2 linked regions of the Cupriavidus metallidurans CH34 genome follow. The protein of the gene in region 2 interacts with the protein of the main gene of each other region in a pairwise test. Links are inferred from orthologs where the notes say so. Each region holds a gene or a part of one and is shown on either strand. Other genes may lie near its edges.

Evidence for each region.
Region 1: the proteins of RMET_RS02040 (region 2) and bioB interact in binary tests that used the Escherichia coli proteins (3 or more experiments, as listed by UniProt). The link is inferred for Cupriavidus metallidurans CH34 from one-to-one orthologs.

Annotation. Positions count from the first base shown.
Region 1 is NC_007973.1:121,168-128,339, reverse strand. What follows is about bases 2,615-5,524. They hold bioB (biotin synthase BioB), read right to left. Parts: upstream 4,634-5,524; coding sequence 3,596-4,633; downstream 2,615-3,595. Other genes in these bases: bioF (8-amino-7-oxononanoate synthase), read right to left, coding at 5,435-5,524; bioD (dethiobiotin synthase), read right to left, coding at 4,674-5,438; RMET_RS00605 (2-hydroxyacid dehydrogenase), read right to left, coding at 2,615-3,446. Outside these bases: RMET_RS00630 (TonB-dependent receptor), read left to right, coding at 1-187; RMET_RS00625 (GNAT family N-acetyltransferase), read right to left, coding at 242-793; RMET_RS00620 (MBL fold metallo-hydrolase), read right to left, coding at 796-1,725; RMET_RS00615 (DUF1289 domain-containing protein), read right to left, coding at 1,722-1,976; RMET_RS00610 (YbaK/EbsC family protein), read right to left, coding at 1,973-2,470; more of RMET_RS00605, read right to left, coding at 2,505-2,614; more of bioF, read right to left, coding at 5,525-6,655; bioA (adenosylmethionine--8-amino-7-oxononanoate transaminase), read right to left, coding at 6,645-7,172. UniProt on the Escherichia coli protein: Catalyzes the conversion of dethiobiotin (DTB) to biotin by the insertion of a sulfur atom into dethiobiotin via a radical-based mechanism.
Region 2 is NC_007973.1:427,829-434,879, reverse strand. Bases 2,719-5,507 are described here. They hold RMET_RS02040 (class II glutamine amidotransferase), read left to right. Parts: upstream 2,719-3,592; coding sequence 3,593-4,423; downstream 4,424-5,507. Other genes in these bases: gltK (glutamate/aspartate ABC transporter permease GltK), read right to left, coding at 5,275-5,507; RMET_RS02035 (amino acid ABC transporter ATP-binding protein), read right to left, coding at 4,544-5,278; RMET_RS02045 (tartrate dehydrogenase), read right to left, coding at 2,719-3,463. In the rest of the region: RMET_RS02060 (DUF3025 domain-containing protein), read right to left, coding at 1-22; pyrC (dihydroorotase), read right to left, coding at 28-1,062; RMET_RS02050 (glycerate kinase type-2 family protein), read right to left, coding at 1,095-2,393; more of RMET_RS02045, read right to left, coding at 2,390-2,718; more of gltK, read right to left, coding at 5,508-5,958; RMET_RS02025 (amino acid ABC transporter permease), read right to left, coding at 5,970-6,698; RMET_RS02020 (glutamate/aspartate ABC transporter substrate-binding protein), read right to left, coding at 6,764-7,051.

The DNA.
Region 1 (7,172 bases), 310 kb from region 2 along the record:
CGACGCATACACGATGCTGGGCGTATCGCTGACATACAAGCTCAAGGTGTCGGGTACCCAGACGCTGCTCTACCTCCGCGGCGACAACCTGACCAATACGGAAGCCCGCAGCGCCACGTCGATCCTGCGCGACATCGCGCCGCTGCCGGGTCGCAGCGTCAAGATCGGAATGCGGACGATGTTCTGACGATCTGGAAACGCCCCTCTCCCTCTCACGGGGGAGGGGCGCGCATAACGACGGCTATCGGCTGAAATCAAATGACTCGGGCACGAGCGAATACACGGCGGCCGCCACGGGCCGGCCGCCCAGGATCAGGCGGTTACGGGCGATGCATTCGAACGCTGCACCGATCTTCTCGGCGACGCCGCGGCTTGCGAGGTTGGTCTCGGCTGCCACGATCTCGATCCGCGTGAGGCCCAGCGCGTGGAATCCGTGGCAAGCCATCATCGTTGCCGCGCCCGACGCCAGGCCCTGCCGCTGATGGCTCTGGCGAATCCAGTAACCGAGATTGCCAAGGTTGTCCTCGCGACGGATCTGGTTGATGGCCACGCCACCGTACAGCGTGCGCCCGTCGGCCGAGAACACGCCGACGTCATACGCGCTGCCCTCTTCCATGCACGTCTCGCAGCGCGCGAACCACTCCTGCGCATCGAGCGTGTTGTAGTCCGGGTGCGCCCACGGCATCCACGCGCCCACGGTGCCCATGGACTCCCGCACGGCGGCAACGAACGGGTCCACGTCGCTGGCGCGGAACGGTCGCAACAGGAAGTCCTTGCCCCGCAGCGGCTGCATTCTCAGTCCTGGTTGCGGACCTGATCGCCTTCGGTCGTCAGCGCACCCGCCTTGGCCAGCGCGCGCAACGTCTGGTCGAACACATCCTCGATGGATTGCCCCGCCATGAAGCGTGCGTGAATGCGCTGCATCAGCGGCGTGTCGCGCATCCACGCGAACAGCGCCTCGCGCGAGACCGCCTGCAGTTCCAGCAGCTTGAATTTCACGAGCACGCGCACGGCGTGGGTGGCATTGCGCACGCCATCGCCTTGCAGGTAGTCGAGCCGGCTTCTGGCGTGCGAGATGGCGCCCGTCACATCGTCAAACGGCCGCCCGTGTCCGGGGATCACGATGCGCGCATCGAGCGCCGCGATGCGCTCGAGCACCGCGGCCTGCTCGACGAAGCCGCTCTCGCCATCGAGCTCCGGAAAGATCACGCCGAAGCCGCTTTCCCAGAGCGCATCGCCAGAAATCAGGATGCCGTGCGACGGCGCGAACAGCATCACCGCGTGTGGATCATGGCCCGGAGCAGCCACTACGTCCCAGTCGATCCCACCGAGCCGCAGGCGGTCCCCATCGTGCAGCAAGGCATCGAAGCCGAAGCGCGCGCACTGCTGGCCCGTGGCATCGAACGACAGCGCGACATGGTCCCAGGAAGCGACCGCCGCTGCCTCCGCCGCCGGAATCGCCGTGCGGGGCTGCCAGCGTGCCTGCAATGCCGCGTTGCCGCCGCAATGGTCGGAGTGCAGATGCGTGTTGATGATATGAGTCAGCGGCCGGCCATCGAGCGCTGCCGCCACGAGCGCCTCGGTCTGCGCTGCGTGTGTGACGTAGCCCGTATCGACGAGCGCCGACTCCCCGGTGGCATCGTCAATGAACAGGATGTTGTTTGCCGATAGCCAGCCGCGTTCGAACACGCGCATCGTCGATGGCAGCAGCGGAGGCGTGCTCATGCTTCGCTCCCCGCGGCGCACAGGCGCGGCACGCGCGCGGGCAGCAGGGCCCAGATGCGGCGGCGTTCCTCGTCATCGGCCTTCGACCAACCCGCGATCTCCGGAATCGTGCGGAGGCAACCTTCGCAATAGCCGCTGGCCGCGTCCATCTTGCAGACGTTGCGGCAGGGCGACGGCACCGGCGCGACGATCTGTGCCGCGGCAGCGCCACGTACCAGATCGGCCAGCAGACGGCGTTGCGCGGCGGTCATGCCGAAGTCACCTGGGCCACGTCCGCGACTTCCGCTCCGGTCATCGCCTGAAGCTGTTGCGGCGTCAGGTTGAAGACGGCATGCGGATGTCCCGCTGCTGCCCACACGCTGTCGTACTGGAACAGGTCCTGATCGAGCAACATCACGGGTGCGACGGCGTGCCCGATCGGGCAGACACCGCCAATCGCGTAGCCGGTCTTCTCGCGCACGAACTTCGCATCGGCCTTGCCCAGCGCGCCCACGCGCGCCGCCACCTTGGCCTCGTCGACGCGATTGCTGCCGCTGGCGATCACCAGCACCGGCACATCGTCTTCCACGCGGCGGAAGATGATGGACTTCGCGATCTCGGCCACGGTGCAGCCCAGACCGGCAGCCGCTTCCGCCGAGGTCTTGCCGGTGGCCGGCAGCATCACCACGGGGCGGTCGTGGCCGATGCCGACCAACAGATCGGCCACGCGTTGCGCGGCATCGGGAAGCGTGGGGCTCTCGCTCATGGATCGTGTCTCCTTTGTCTGGGCGCGTCGCGGTCTAGTAGCCGCGCTGCAGGTCCACCACGCCGGCGATCGGCTTGCCCGACTCGAGCAGGCGGATCTTGCCGGCGATCTGCGCAATGCTGTCCTCGCGCAGCGTCAGCGCCGAGATGTGCGGCGTGATCGTGATGCGCGGCTCCTGCCAGTATGGATGATCGGCAGGCAGCGGCTCGGTGCGGAACACGTCAAGCGTGGCACCCGCGATCTGTCCTTCACGCACGGCGGCGAGCAGATCCTCTTCCACGAGGTGCTGGCCGCGCGCCACGTTGATCAGGTAGGCGCCGTGCGCCAGGCGATGCAGCAGGCCCGTGTCGATGATGTCCTGGGTCTCGGGCGTCAGCGGCAGCACGTTGACCAGCACGCGCAAGCCATCGAGGAAGGCGGCCTGCCCGTCTTCACCGTGGAACGATTGCACGCCGTCCACCGTCTTCGGCGAGCGGCTCCATCCGCGCACCGGGAAGCCGAAGCCAGCCAGCGTGCGGGCGATATGGGCGCCGAGCGTGCCAACACCCATCACGCCGATCGTGAAATCGGCACGACGATGCGGTTTCTGGAATTTCCACGTGCCGGCGCGTTCCTGCGCGTCGTACACATCGAGCCGGCGGAAGTAACGCAGCACGGCGGCCGTGACGTACTCGGCCATCTGGGCCGCCATGCCGGCGTCATCGAGCCGGATGATCGGCACGCCGGCCGGCAGGGCATCGGGATGCTGGGCATTCAGCTTCAGGATACCGTCGACACCAGCGCCGAGATTGAAGATGGCCTTGAGATCGGTACGGCCGCGCAGCATTTCCACCGGCGGACGCCACACCACTGCGTAGTCCACGGACTGGCCCTGGCTGTCTTCCCAGGTCACGCACTGCGCTTCCGGCAGTACTTCGGCGAAACCATCGATCCACGGGGCATAGCGGCCATCCGGCACGTACAGCTGCAACTTCATCTCGACTCCAGTTTTCTTTTTGGGGGATGGGATGAAGTATTTTGGCAGAGGTCGCGGGCCAGCGGTTGGATTGCGGAAGCGCGTTCCGCATGGCGGATCGATGGGAGGCACCTGTTTCCCACGTTGTGGAAAACAGGTGCCAGGGCAGCTTACCCCGCGTAGCCCTCGGCGCGGATATCCAGACGCGCCAGCAGCGCGCGGTCGCGGTCAGCCTGGGGATTGCCGGTGGTCAGCAGCTTCTCGCCGTAGAAGATCGAGTTCGCGCCGGCCATGAAGCACAGTGCCTGCAGCGCCTCATCCATGGCTTCGCGGCCAGCGGACAGACGCACCATCGCGCGCGGCATCGTGATACGCGCCACCGCGATCGTGCGGACAAACTCGAACGGGTCCAGCGCCTCGGTGCCCGCCAGCGGCGTGCCTTCCACCTGTACCAGGTTGTTGATGGGCACCGACTCCGGGTACGGGTCCATATTGGCCAGTTGCGCGATCAGGCCGGCACGCGCCTCTCGGGCTTCGCCCATGCCGACGATGCCGCCACAGCAGACGTTGATGCCGGCTTCGCGCACATGGCCGATGGTGTCCAGCCGATCCTGGTACGTGCGCGTGGTGATGATCTTGCCGTAGAACTCGGGCGAGGTATCGAGGTTGTGGTTGTAGTAGTCGAGGCCCGCGTCCTTCAGACGCTGCGCCTGTTCGGCCTTGAGCATCCCCAGCGTCACGCAGGTTTCCAGGCCCATCGCCTTGACCTCGCGCACCATGTCGATCACGGGCTCGAGGTGGCGTTCCTTCGGCTCGCGCCATGCCGCGCCCATGCAGAAGCGCGTGGCGCCGTTGGCCTTGGCCGCCTTGGCGGCGTCGAGCACGGCCTCAAGGTCCATCAGCTTTTCAGCCTTCACGCCCGCATCGTGGTGGGCGCTCTGCGGGCAGTAGCCGCAGTCCTCCTCGCAACCACCAGTCTTGATCGACAGCAGCGTGGAAAGCTGCACGGTGTTGGCATCGAAGTGCTCGCGATGCACTTGCTGGGCGCGGAACAGCAGGTCGTTGAACGGCAGTGCGAACAGTGCGGCGACATCGTCGACACGCCATGCATCGCCCTCCTTCGGCGCGGCGGCCGCGATATTGCGGGCCGACTGGCGCAGGGCTTCGGCGGAAATGGTGGCGACGGTCTGGTTGGCTTGTTGCGTCATGATCGGTATGGGGTTCGGTAGTGGATTCGGTTTGGCCACTTCACGCGCGATGCGTCGCGGCACTGTGATGGGGGACAACGGACGGCGCGGCCGACAGCAGCGGCGCGAGGTCGAGGTACTGGGCTGCCACGGCGGGCGCGACCTGCCACGGCAGTTCGCCCAGCAGCGGTGCGTCAAGCGCGCCCAGCGCATCCTGCAGCGTGACGATGTTCTCGCTTGGCAGCAGCATGTCGGGGTCGATACGGTTGGCGATCCAGCCAGCCAGCCTGAGGCCGCGTGCGCGAATCGCTTCGGCGGTCAGCATGGCGTGACTGAGGCAACCCAGGCGGATACCGACCACCATGATCACCGGCAGGTCGAGCATTACGGCCAGGTCCGCCGTGTTCCAGCGCGCGGCGCCCATGTCGAGCGGCACGATGAAGCCACCCACACCTTCGACCACCACGGCCTCGGCGCGCTGACGCAACGATTCGAATGCATCGCGAATCGGCTCGGGCGTAATGCGCGCGCCTTCGAGCGCGGCGGCCAGATGCGGCGATACCGGCGTGCGAAAGAAGAACGGGCACATCTTTTCCTGCGGCACGATCACGGAGCCGGCCGCGCGAAGCTGATCGACGTCGTCGTTCTGCCACTGGTCGTCGAGCCATTCTCCGCCCGCGGCGATAGGCTTCATGCCCACCGTGCTGTAACCCGCGCCATGCAGCGCGTGCAGCAGCGTGGCGGTCGCATGCGTCTTGCCCACGCCGGTATCGGTACCGGTGATGAAGCAGGCGAAGCGCTCTGGCCGGTCGGCGATGCCGGTCATGCAGCCTCCTTGTGCAGTTGGGGCGCGGCGCGCGCGATGGTCTCCAGCAGTCGCGCCACGTCGGCTGCAGAGTGCGATGCCGACAGCGTGATGCGCAGCCGCGCGGTACCGGCAGGCACCGTCGGCGGGCGAATCGCCCCAACGCGAATGCCTTCGGCTTCGAGGGCGGCCGACAGCGCCAGCGCGGCGGCATTGTCGCCAACGATCAGCGGCTGGATGGCGGTCTCGCTCTCACCGAGCGACCACCCGGCCTGGGCAGCCAGCACCGCGAGCCCCGCGCGCAGTTGCGCGATCAGCCCGGTCAGATGCGCCCGGCGGGAGCGCCCCTCCTCGCCAGCGATGATTTCCAGACTCGTCAGCAGCGCGTGGGCAACCGCCGGCGGTGCTGCCGTGGTGTAGATGTACGGGCGCGCCGTGTTGATCAGGTGTTCGACGATCGTCTCGTGCGCCGCGACGAACGCGCCCGCCACGCCAGCGGCCTTGCCGAGCGTGCCGATGTAGATCAGCCGCTCTGAACGCAGGCCCAGGTGTTCGAGCACACCATGGCCGTTCTCGCCGAGCACGCCAAAGCCGTGCGCGTCGTCGACGATGATCCATGCATCGTGGCGTTCGGCGACTTCCAGCAGCGCCGCCAGCGGTGCGATATCGCCATCCATGCTGAAGACGCTATCGGTCACGATCAGCTTCAGCGCGGTCGTGCTGGCCGCCAGCAGCGCGTCAAGCGCCCCTGCATCACCATGAGGGTAGCGCTGGACATCGGCACGCGCCAGACGCGCGCCGTCGATCAGCGAGGCATGGTTGAGCGATTCGCAGAACAGCGTCGCACCAGTCGCGCCGAGCGACGTCAGCACCGCCAGGTTTGCCATGTAGCCAGTGCAGAAATACAGCGCCTGCGCCTGTGGGATGTAAGGTGCCAGCCAGCGCGCCAGTTCACGCTCGAGCTGCGCATGCGCCAGCGAATGTCCGCTGACCAGGTGCGATGCCCCGCTGCCCGCACCGTAGCGATGCGCGCCTTCGGCCAGCGCGTGCGCGATCGAGCCGTGATTGGCCAGGCCCAGGTAGTCGTTGCTGCAGAACGTGAGCAGCGGCGTGGGCGTGGCGTCGATCCCGCCCACCGACTGGTGCGGCGCGCAGGCCGTGTGAGCAATGCGGCGACGGCGCGTCAGCGACTGGGCATCGCGTTCCGCGGCCGCGCGTTTCAGGTGATCAAGCAGCATGGCGTGCCTCCTCCGCCGGATCGAGCACTGCCTGCAGCGTGTCCAGCAATTGTTCACCGAGCCAGTTGGCCAGCTCGGCATCGAAAACATACGGCGGCATCACGTAGAGCGTGTGCCCGATCGGGCGCGCCAGCACGCCGCGTTCGCGCGCGGCCAGATGGAAGCGTCCGGCAAAGTTCGCCCCCGCTGCCTGCGGGTCGATGTCGGCGGCCCAGATCATGCCGCGCTGGCGCACGTGGCTGACGCGCGGGTCGGCGGCAATACCGGCCATCGCCGTGCCAAGCCATTGCGCGCGCTCGCGGTTGCGGGCGAGCACATCTTCGGATTCGAACAGGTCCAGCGTGGCCAGCGCGGCCCGGCAGGCCAGCGGATTGCCCGTGTACGAATGCGAATGCAGGAAGCTGCGCGCGATATCGTCGGCCACGAACGCACGCTGGATCTCGGGACGCGACAGCACCAGCGACAGCGGCAGGTAGCCGCCGGTAATGCCCTTCGACAGACACAGGAAGTCCGGCCA
Region 2 (7,051 bases):
TCCAGTCGATCGTCGACAGCAACCGACTCAGCTCGCCTTCCAGCGCAGCGTTTCGCCGGCGCGCAGCGGCACCAGCGTGGTATCACCGTACGGCAGCTCGGCCGGCAGTTCCCAGTCTTCGCGCGTCAGCGTCAGCGTGCCGCTATTGCGCGGCAGGCCGTAGAAGGCCGGGCCGTTGAAGCTGGAGAATGCCTCGAGCTTGTCCAGCGCGCCGGCAGCGTCGAACGCTTCGGCATAGAGCTCCATCGCATGGAGCGCCGTGTAGCAGCCGGCGCAGCCGCATGCGTGCTCCTTGAGGCCGCGTGCGTGGGGTGCGCTGTCAGTGCCAAGGAAGAAACGCGGGCTGCCCGACGTCGCGGCCTTGACCAGCGCCTCGCGGTGGATCTCGCGCTTGAGCACCGGCAGGCAGTAGTAGTGCGGACGAATCCCGCCCGTGAAGATCGCATTACGGTTGTACAGCAGGTGGTGCGCGGTAATCGTCGCGCCGACCGGGCCTTCGGCCTCGGCCACGTACTGGGCCGCATCGCGGGTGGTGATGTGTTCGAACACCACCTTGAGCTCCGGGAAGTCGCGGCGCAGCGGCTTCATCACGCGGTCGATGAACACGGCCTCGCGATCGAAGATGTCGATGTCGCCATCAGTGACCTCGCCGTGGACCAGCAGCGGCACACCTTCACGCTGCATCGCCTCAAGCGTGGCGGCGCAGCGGCGGATATCGGTCACGCCGGCATCGCTGTTGGTGGTGGCGCCGGCCGGATACAGCTTGACGCCGTGGACGAAACCGCTGGCACGGGCCGCGACGATTTCCTCCGGCGGCGTGTTGTCGGTCAGGTACAGCGTCATCAGCGGCTCGAACGCCATGCCGGCCGGCAGCGCGGCCAGAATGCGCGCGCGGTAGGCACTGGCCTGATCCACCGTGGTCACGGGCGGCTTCAGGTTCGGCATGATGATGGCACGTGCGAACTGGCGTGCCGTGTCGGGCAGTACGGCCGCCAGCGCCGCGCCATCGCGCAGGTGCAGGTGCCAGTCGTCCGGGCGGGTGATGGTGAGTTTCTGGGTCATGGGGACGAGCGAAACGAGTAAGACGGGGAAATCTAGAGAATCAGAATGGCGCGGTAGTCATTCACATTGGTACGCGTCGGGCCGGTCACGACCAGGTCGCCGATCGCATCGAAAAAGCCCCACGCGTCGTGTGCGTCGAGCTTCTGCCGGGCCGAAGTGCCGCTGCCTTCCGCGCGGGCCAGCGAATCGGGCGCCAGCAACGCGCCGGCATTGTCTTCGGACCCGTCGATACCGTCGGTATCGGCCGCGATCGCGTGGACATTCGGCGTGCCTGCCAATTCGATCGCCAGAGACAGCAGGAATTCAGAGCACCGCCCGCCGCGCGCCGATTCGGACGCGCCGCTTGGCAATGTGACCGTGCATTCACCGCCAGAAATCAGCGCAACCGGCGCTGCGAACGGCGCATTGTACGCTCGAATCTCGCGCACCAGCGCCGCGTAGACGCGGGCCACCTCCTGCGCCTCGCCAGTCACGGTATCGCCGAGCACTACCGCATTGACGCCCTGGCGACGGAACTCAGCCGCCGCGGCTTCCAGGCTGTCGTGTGCCGTGGCGATCATGCGATTGTCCACGTTCATGAACAGCGGATCGCCCGGCTTCGGCGTTTCCTCGACCTCGCCACGCGCGCCGCGCTCCAGATGCGCCTGCACGGTTGCCGGCACCGCCGCGCCATAGCGCTTGAGGATCGCCAGCGCATCGGCGTACGTGCTTGCGTCCGGCACGGTCGGACCCGATGCAATCGCGCTCGGGTCGTCGCCGGCCACGTCCGAGACGATCAGCGTGGTGACTGGGGCGCGGCTGGCCTGCGCCAGACGGCCGCCCTGGATGCGCGAGGTGTGCTTGCGCACGATATTCATGTCCGTGATCGGCGCCCCGCACCGCAGCAGCTCGCGCGTGGTGGCCTTGAGGTCGGCCATGGGAATGCCTTCGGCCGGCAACGACAGCAGGCTCGACCCGCCGCCGGAGACCAGCACGATCAGCCGGTCATCCGGGCCCAGCGCCTGCACGCGGGCAAGGATGTCGGCGGCGGCCTGCTCGCCGGCCTCGTCCGGCACGGGATGGCCGGCTTCGATCACGCGGATATGTTCGGTCGGCAGGCCGTGCGCATAGCGCGTGACGACGATGCCTTCCAGTTTGGCCTTGCCCTGGTACGCGCGTTCGACGGCCAGCGCCATTGACGCCGCGGCCTTGCCTGCCCCAACGACCAGCGTGCGGCCGCCCGCGTGCGGTGGCGGCAGGTGCGCGGCCACGATTTCGAGCGGATCGGCTGCCGCCACGGCGGCGCGGAAGCTCTCCAGCAGCAATGTACGGGGATCGACCTGTGGATTCACAGCGCCTCCGCGATGGCCTGGCCGAGATCGGCCGTGGAGGCGGTACCGCCAATATCACGCGTCAGCGGCGCATGACCCGGTCCCGCGGCCAGCACCTGCTCGATGGCCGCCAGCACGGCCGCGCCAGCCTCGGCGTGGCCCAGGTGTTCGAGCATCATTGCACCGCACCAGATCTGGCCGATCGGATTGGCGATGCCCTGGCCAGCGATGTCGGGCGCCGAGCCATGCACGGGCTCGAACAAGCTGGGATAGACCTTATCAGGATTGATGTTGCCCGATGGCGCCACGCCGATCGTGCCGGTACAGGCCGGGCCGAGATCGGACAGGATGTCGCCGAACAGGTTGCTGGCCACCACTACGTCGAACCAGTCCGGGTGCTGTACGAAGTGGGCGGTCAGGATGTCGATGTGGTACTTGTCGACCTTCATGCCTGGATAGTTGGCGGCCATCGCCTCCACCCGTTCGTCCCAGTACGGCATCGTGATCGAGATCCCGTTGGACTTGGTGGCCGACGTCAGGTGCTTCTTCGGGCGTTTCTGCGCCAGTTCGAACGCGAATTTCAGGATGCGGTCGACGCCGTGCCGGCTCATCACCGTCTCCTGCATCACGATCTCGCGCTCGGTACCCGGGAACATGCGCCCACCGATACTCGAATACTCACCCTCGGTGTTCTCGCGCACCACGTAGAAATCGATGTCGCCCGGCTTGCGGTCGGCCAGCGGGCTCTTGATGCCGGGCATCAGCCGGACCGGGCGCAGGTTCACATACTGGTCGAACGAGCGCCGGAACTGCAGCAGGGAGCCCCACAGCGACACGTGATCGGCAATCTTCGCCGGCCAGCCAACCGCGCCAAAGTAGATGGCGTCGTACTTGACCAGGGTGTCAAACCAGTCGTCCGGCAGCATCTTGCCGTGGCGCTCGTAGTACGCGTAACTGGAAAAGTCGAAGTGGTCCCACTGAAAATCGATGCCGAAACGTCGTGCGGTGGCATCCATGACGCGGATGCCTTCGGGCATCACTTCCGTTCCGATTCCGTCTCCGGGAATGACAGCGATCCTGTATTGACTCATGGCTGGGAAGGAGGGGTGACTGCGGGGGAGGCGCGTACCGCCGCCGTGCTTGGCAGCGCCGGGCACGCGCAGGATAATGCCTGCATTCTATTGCAAAGCGGCAGCCCCCTGCCGCACGGTGCCTTCGCCATGTGCCAGCTTCTAGGCATGAATTGCGCCACGCCCACGGACGTGACGTTTTCCTTTACCGGCTTCGCCGCCCGCGGCGGTGTGACCGACCATCATTCCGATGGATTCGGCGTCGCATTCTTCGAGGACAAGGCCTGCCGGCTGTTCATCGACAACCAGTCGGCGGGTACCTCGCCGGTGGCCGACCTGATCAAGCGCTACCCGATCAAGTCGAAGAACGTGATCTCGCATATCCGCAAGGCCACGCAGGGCACTGTACTGCTCGAGAACTGCCATCCGTTCATGCGAGAACTCTGGGGACGGCACTGGATCTTTGCCCACAACGGCGACTTGCACGGCTTTGCGCCGTTCCTGTCCGGCGTCTACCAGCCGGTGGGAGACACCGACAGCGAGCTGGCGTTCTGCGCGCTGATGCAGGGCCTGCGCAAGCGCTTTCCCGGATCTCAGCCGCCGCTCAACGAACTCGGCCATGCGCTGGCCGACATCACGCGCGACATCACGCTGCATGGGGTGTTCAACTTCCTGCTCTGCAACGGGCAGGCGCTGTTCGCCCACTGCTCCACGCGCCTGTACTACATCGTGCGCCAGTGGCCATTCTCGAAGGCGCATCTGATCGATGCCGACCTGTCGATCGACTTCGCGCAGGTGACCACGCCCGATGACCGCGTGGCCGTGATCGCCACCGCGCCGCTGACGGACAACGAGACCTGGACCCAGTTCGCGCCGGGCGAGTTGATCATGTTCGAGGACGGTCGGCCCACCATGACGTGGAGCGTGCCCATCCCACCGGAAGTCCAGGCGAAGAACGCGGCAAATACGGCCTGCACCTGAGTCCGACCCTGAGCCCGCCACTGAGTCCGACCCTGAGTCCGACCCTGACCAAATGAAAATGCCCCTTCCGGCGTGGCGGGAAGGGGCACTCGGCGCTTGCGTCCGTCTGGTTGCCTGCGCTCAGTGGTGCAGGATCTTCGACAGGAACTGCTTGGCGCGGTCCGAGCGGGCGTCGATGTTGCCGAAGAACTCTTCCTTCGCGCAGTCTTCCACGATCTTGCCGGCATCCATGAAGATCACGCGGTTGGCCACCTTGCGCGCGAAGCCCATTTCGTGGGTCACGCACATCATGGTCATGCCTTCCTGCGCGAGCTGCACCATCACGTCCAGCACCTCGTTGACCATTTCCGGGTCGAGCGCCGAGGTCGGTTCGTCGAACAACATGCAGATCGGGTCCATCGACAGCGCGCGGGCAATCGCCACGCGCTGCTGCTGACCACCGGAAAGCTGGCCCGGGTACTTTTCCGCCTGGCTCTTCAGGCCCACGCGCTCCAGATACTTCAGGCCCTTTGCCATCGCCTCGTCCTTCGAGCGGCCCAGCACCTTCATCTGCGCGATGGTCAGGTTCTCGGTGATCGACAGGTGCGGGAACAGTTCGAAGTTCTGGAACACCATGCCCACGCGCGAACGCAGTTTGGGCAGGTTGGTCTTCGGATTGCCCACCGACGTGCCGTCGACGAGGATGTCGCCCTTCTGGAACGGCTCCAGCGCATTGACGGTCTTGATCAGCGTGGACTTGCCCGAACCGGACGGACCGCACACCACCACCACTTCACCCTTGGCAACCTTGGTGGTGCAGTCGGTCAGCACCTGGAAGGCGCCGTACCACTTGGAAACGTTATTGATTTCGATCATACAGCCACCTTTTTCTGGTAACGCTTGACCAGCAGCGAAGCGGAGAAACAAATGATGAAGTAGATGAGGCCGGCGAAAAGCAGCATCTCGACGATGCGGCCATCACGTTCGCCAATGCCGTACGCCTGGCCGAAGAAGTCCGCCAGCGCGCTCACGTAGACCAGCGACGTATCCTGGAACAGGATGATGCCCTGCGTCAGCAGCAGCGGCACCATGTTGCGGAACGCCTGCGGCAGGATCACCAGCCGCATGCTCTGGCCATAGGTCATGCCCATCGCCTGCGCGGCGAACATCTGCCCGCGCGACACGCTCTGGATACCGGCGCGGATGATCTCCGAGTAATACGCGGCCTCGAACAGCGAGAACGCGATCAGCGCCGAAGTCATGCGCAGGTCCGATGCCGCCGACAGGTTGAACGTCTTCTGCAGCAACTGCGGAATGATCAGGAAGAACCACAACAGCACCATCACCAGCGGGATGGAGCGGAAGAGGGTCACATACCCCTGCGCGAACCAGTTCAGCAGCTTGTTCGACGACAGGCGCATCATCGCCAGAATCGTGCCCCAGACGATGCCGACGATCACCGCGGTCACGGTGATCTTGGCCGACACGAGCATCCCTTCGCCCAGCACATGCAGCGTGGAGGGGTTGATCGAGCTGAAATCAAATTCGTATGCCATGTTCCAGCTCCTTACTTGCCACCGATGAAGCCGGGCACGCGGGTGCGACGTTCCACCCAGCGCATGATCAGCATCACGGTGAAGTTGATGAGCGCGTACAGCACCGTGACGGCGATGAACGACTCATACGGGCGCGCGGTGTAGTCCACCAGCTGGCGCCCCTGCGCGGCCAGTTCCAGCAGACCGATCGTCGACGCCACGGCCGAGTTCTTGAAGATATTCAGAAACTCGGAAGTCAGCGGCGGCACGATAACGCGGAATGCCATCGGCAGCAGCACGTAGCGATACGTCTGCGGCAGCGTGAAACCCATCGCCAGGCCGGCGTTCTTCTGGCCGCGCGGCAGCGAATTGATACCCGAGCGCACCTGTTCGCAAACCCGGGCGGCCGTGAAGGTGCCCAGACAGAGCATGGCGGCCAGGAACTGCTGGGTGAACGGATTCATCTGCTTGATCGCCTCGCCGCCGGGCAGCAGTTCGGGGCCGACGAAGTACCAGATGAAAAGCTGCACCAGCAGCGGAATGTTCCGGAAGATCTCGACGTAGGTGGCGGCGATCCCCGACAGCCACTTGTTCGGCACGGTGCGCAGCACGCCCAGCACCGATCCGATGGCGAGAGCGATGATCCACGAGGACAGGCCAAGCGCGATCGTCACCTTGAGACCGGAAATCATCCAGTCCAGGTAGGTCTCGTTCGCCGCCGCCTGCTCGAGGAAGACTCCCCAATGAAAAGCGTAATCCATGATGCGTCCTCAAAAAGAAACGGAAGGACTGCTCCTTCCGTTTCGCACTGCTCCAATCGTGGGGATCAGTCGAGTGCCTTGTCGTTCGGAGTCTTGAAGAGCGCCTTCATGTCGTCGGACAGCGGGAAGTCCAGGTTCAGGCCCTTCGGCGGCACCGGCTGCATGAACCACTTGGTGTACATCGTGTTGATCGAGCCATCCTTCATCAGGCCGGCGATCACCTGATCGGACACCTTCTTGAACGGTGCATCATCCTTGCGGATCATGCAACCATAGGCTTCGCGCGATTGCGGCTTGCCCACCACGATCCAGTCGTTCGGGTTCTTGGCCTTGGCGCGCTCGCCGTAGAGCAG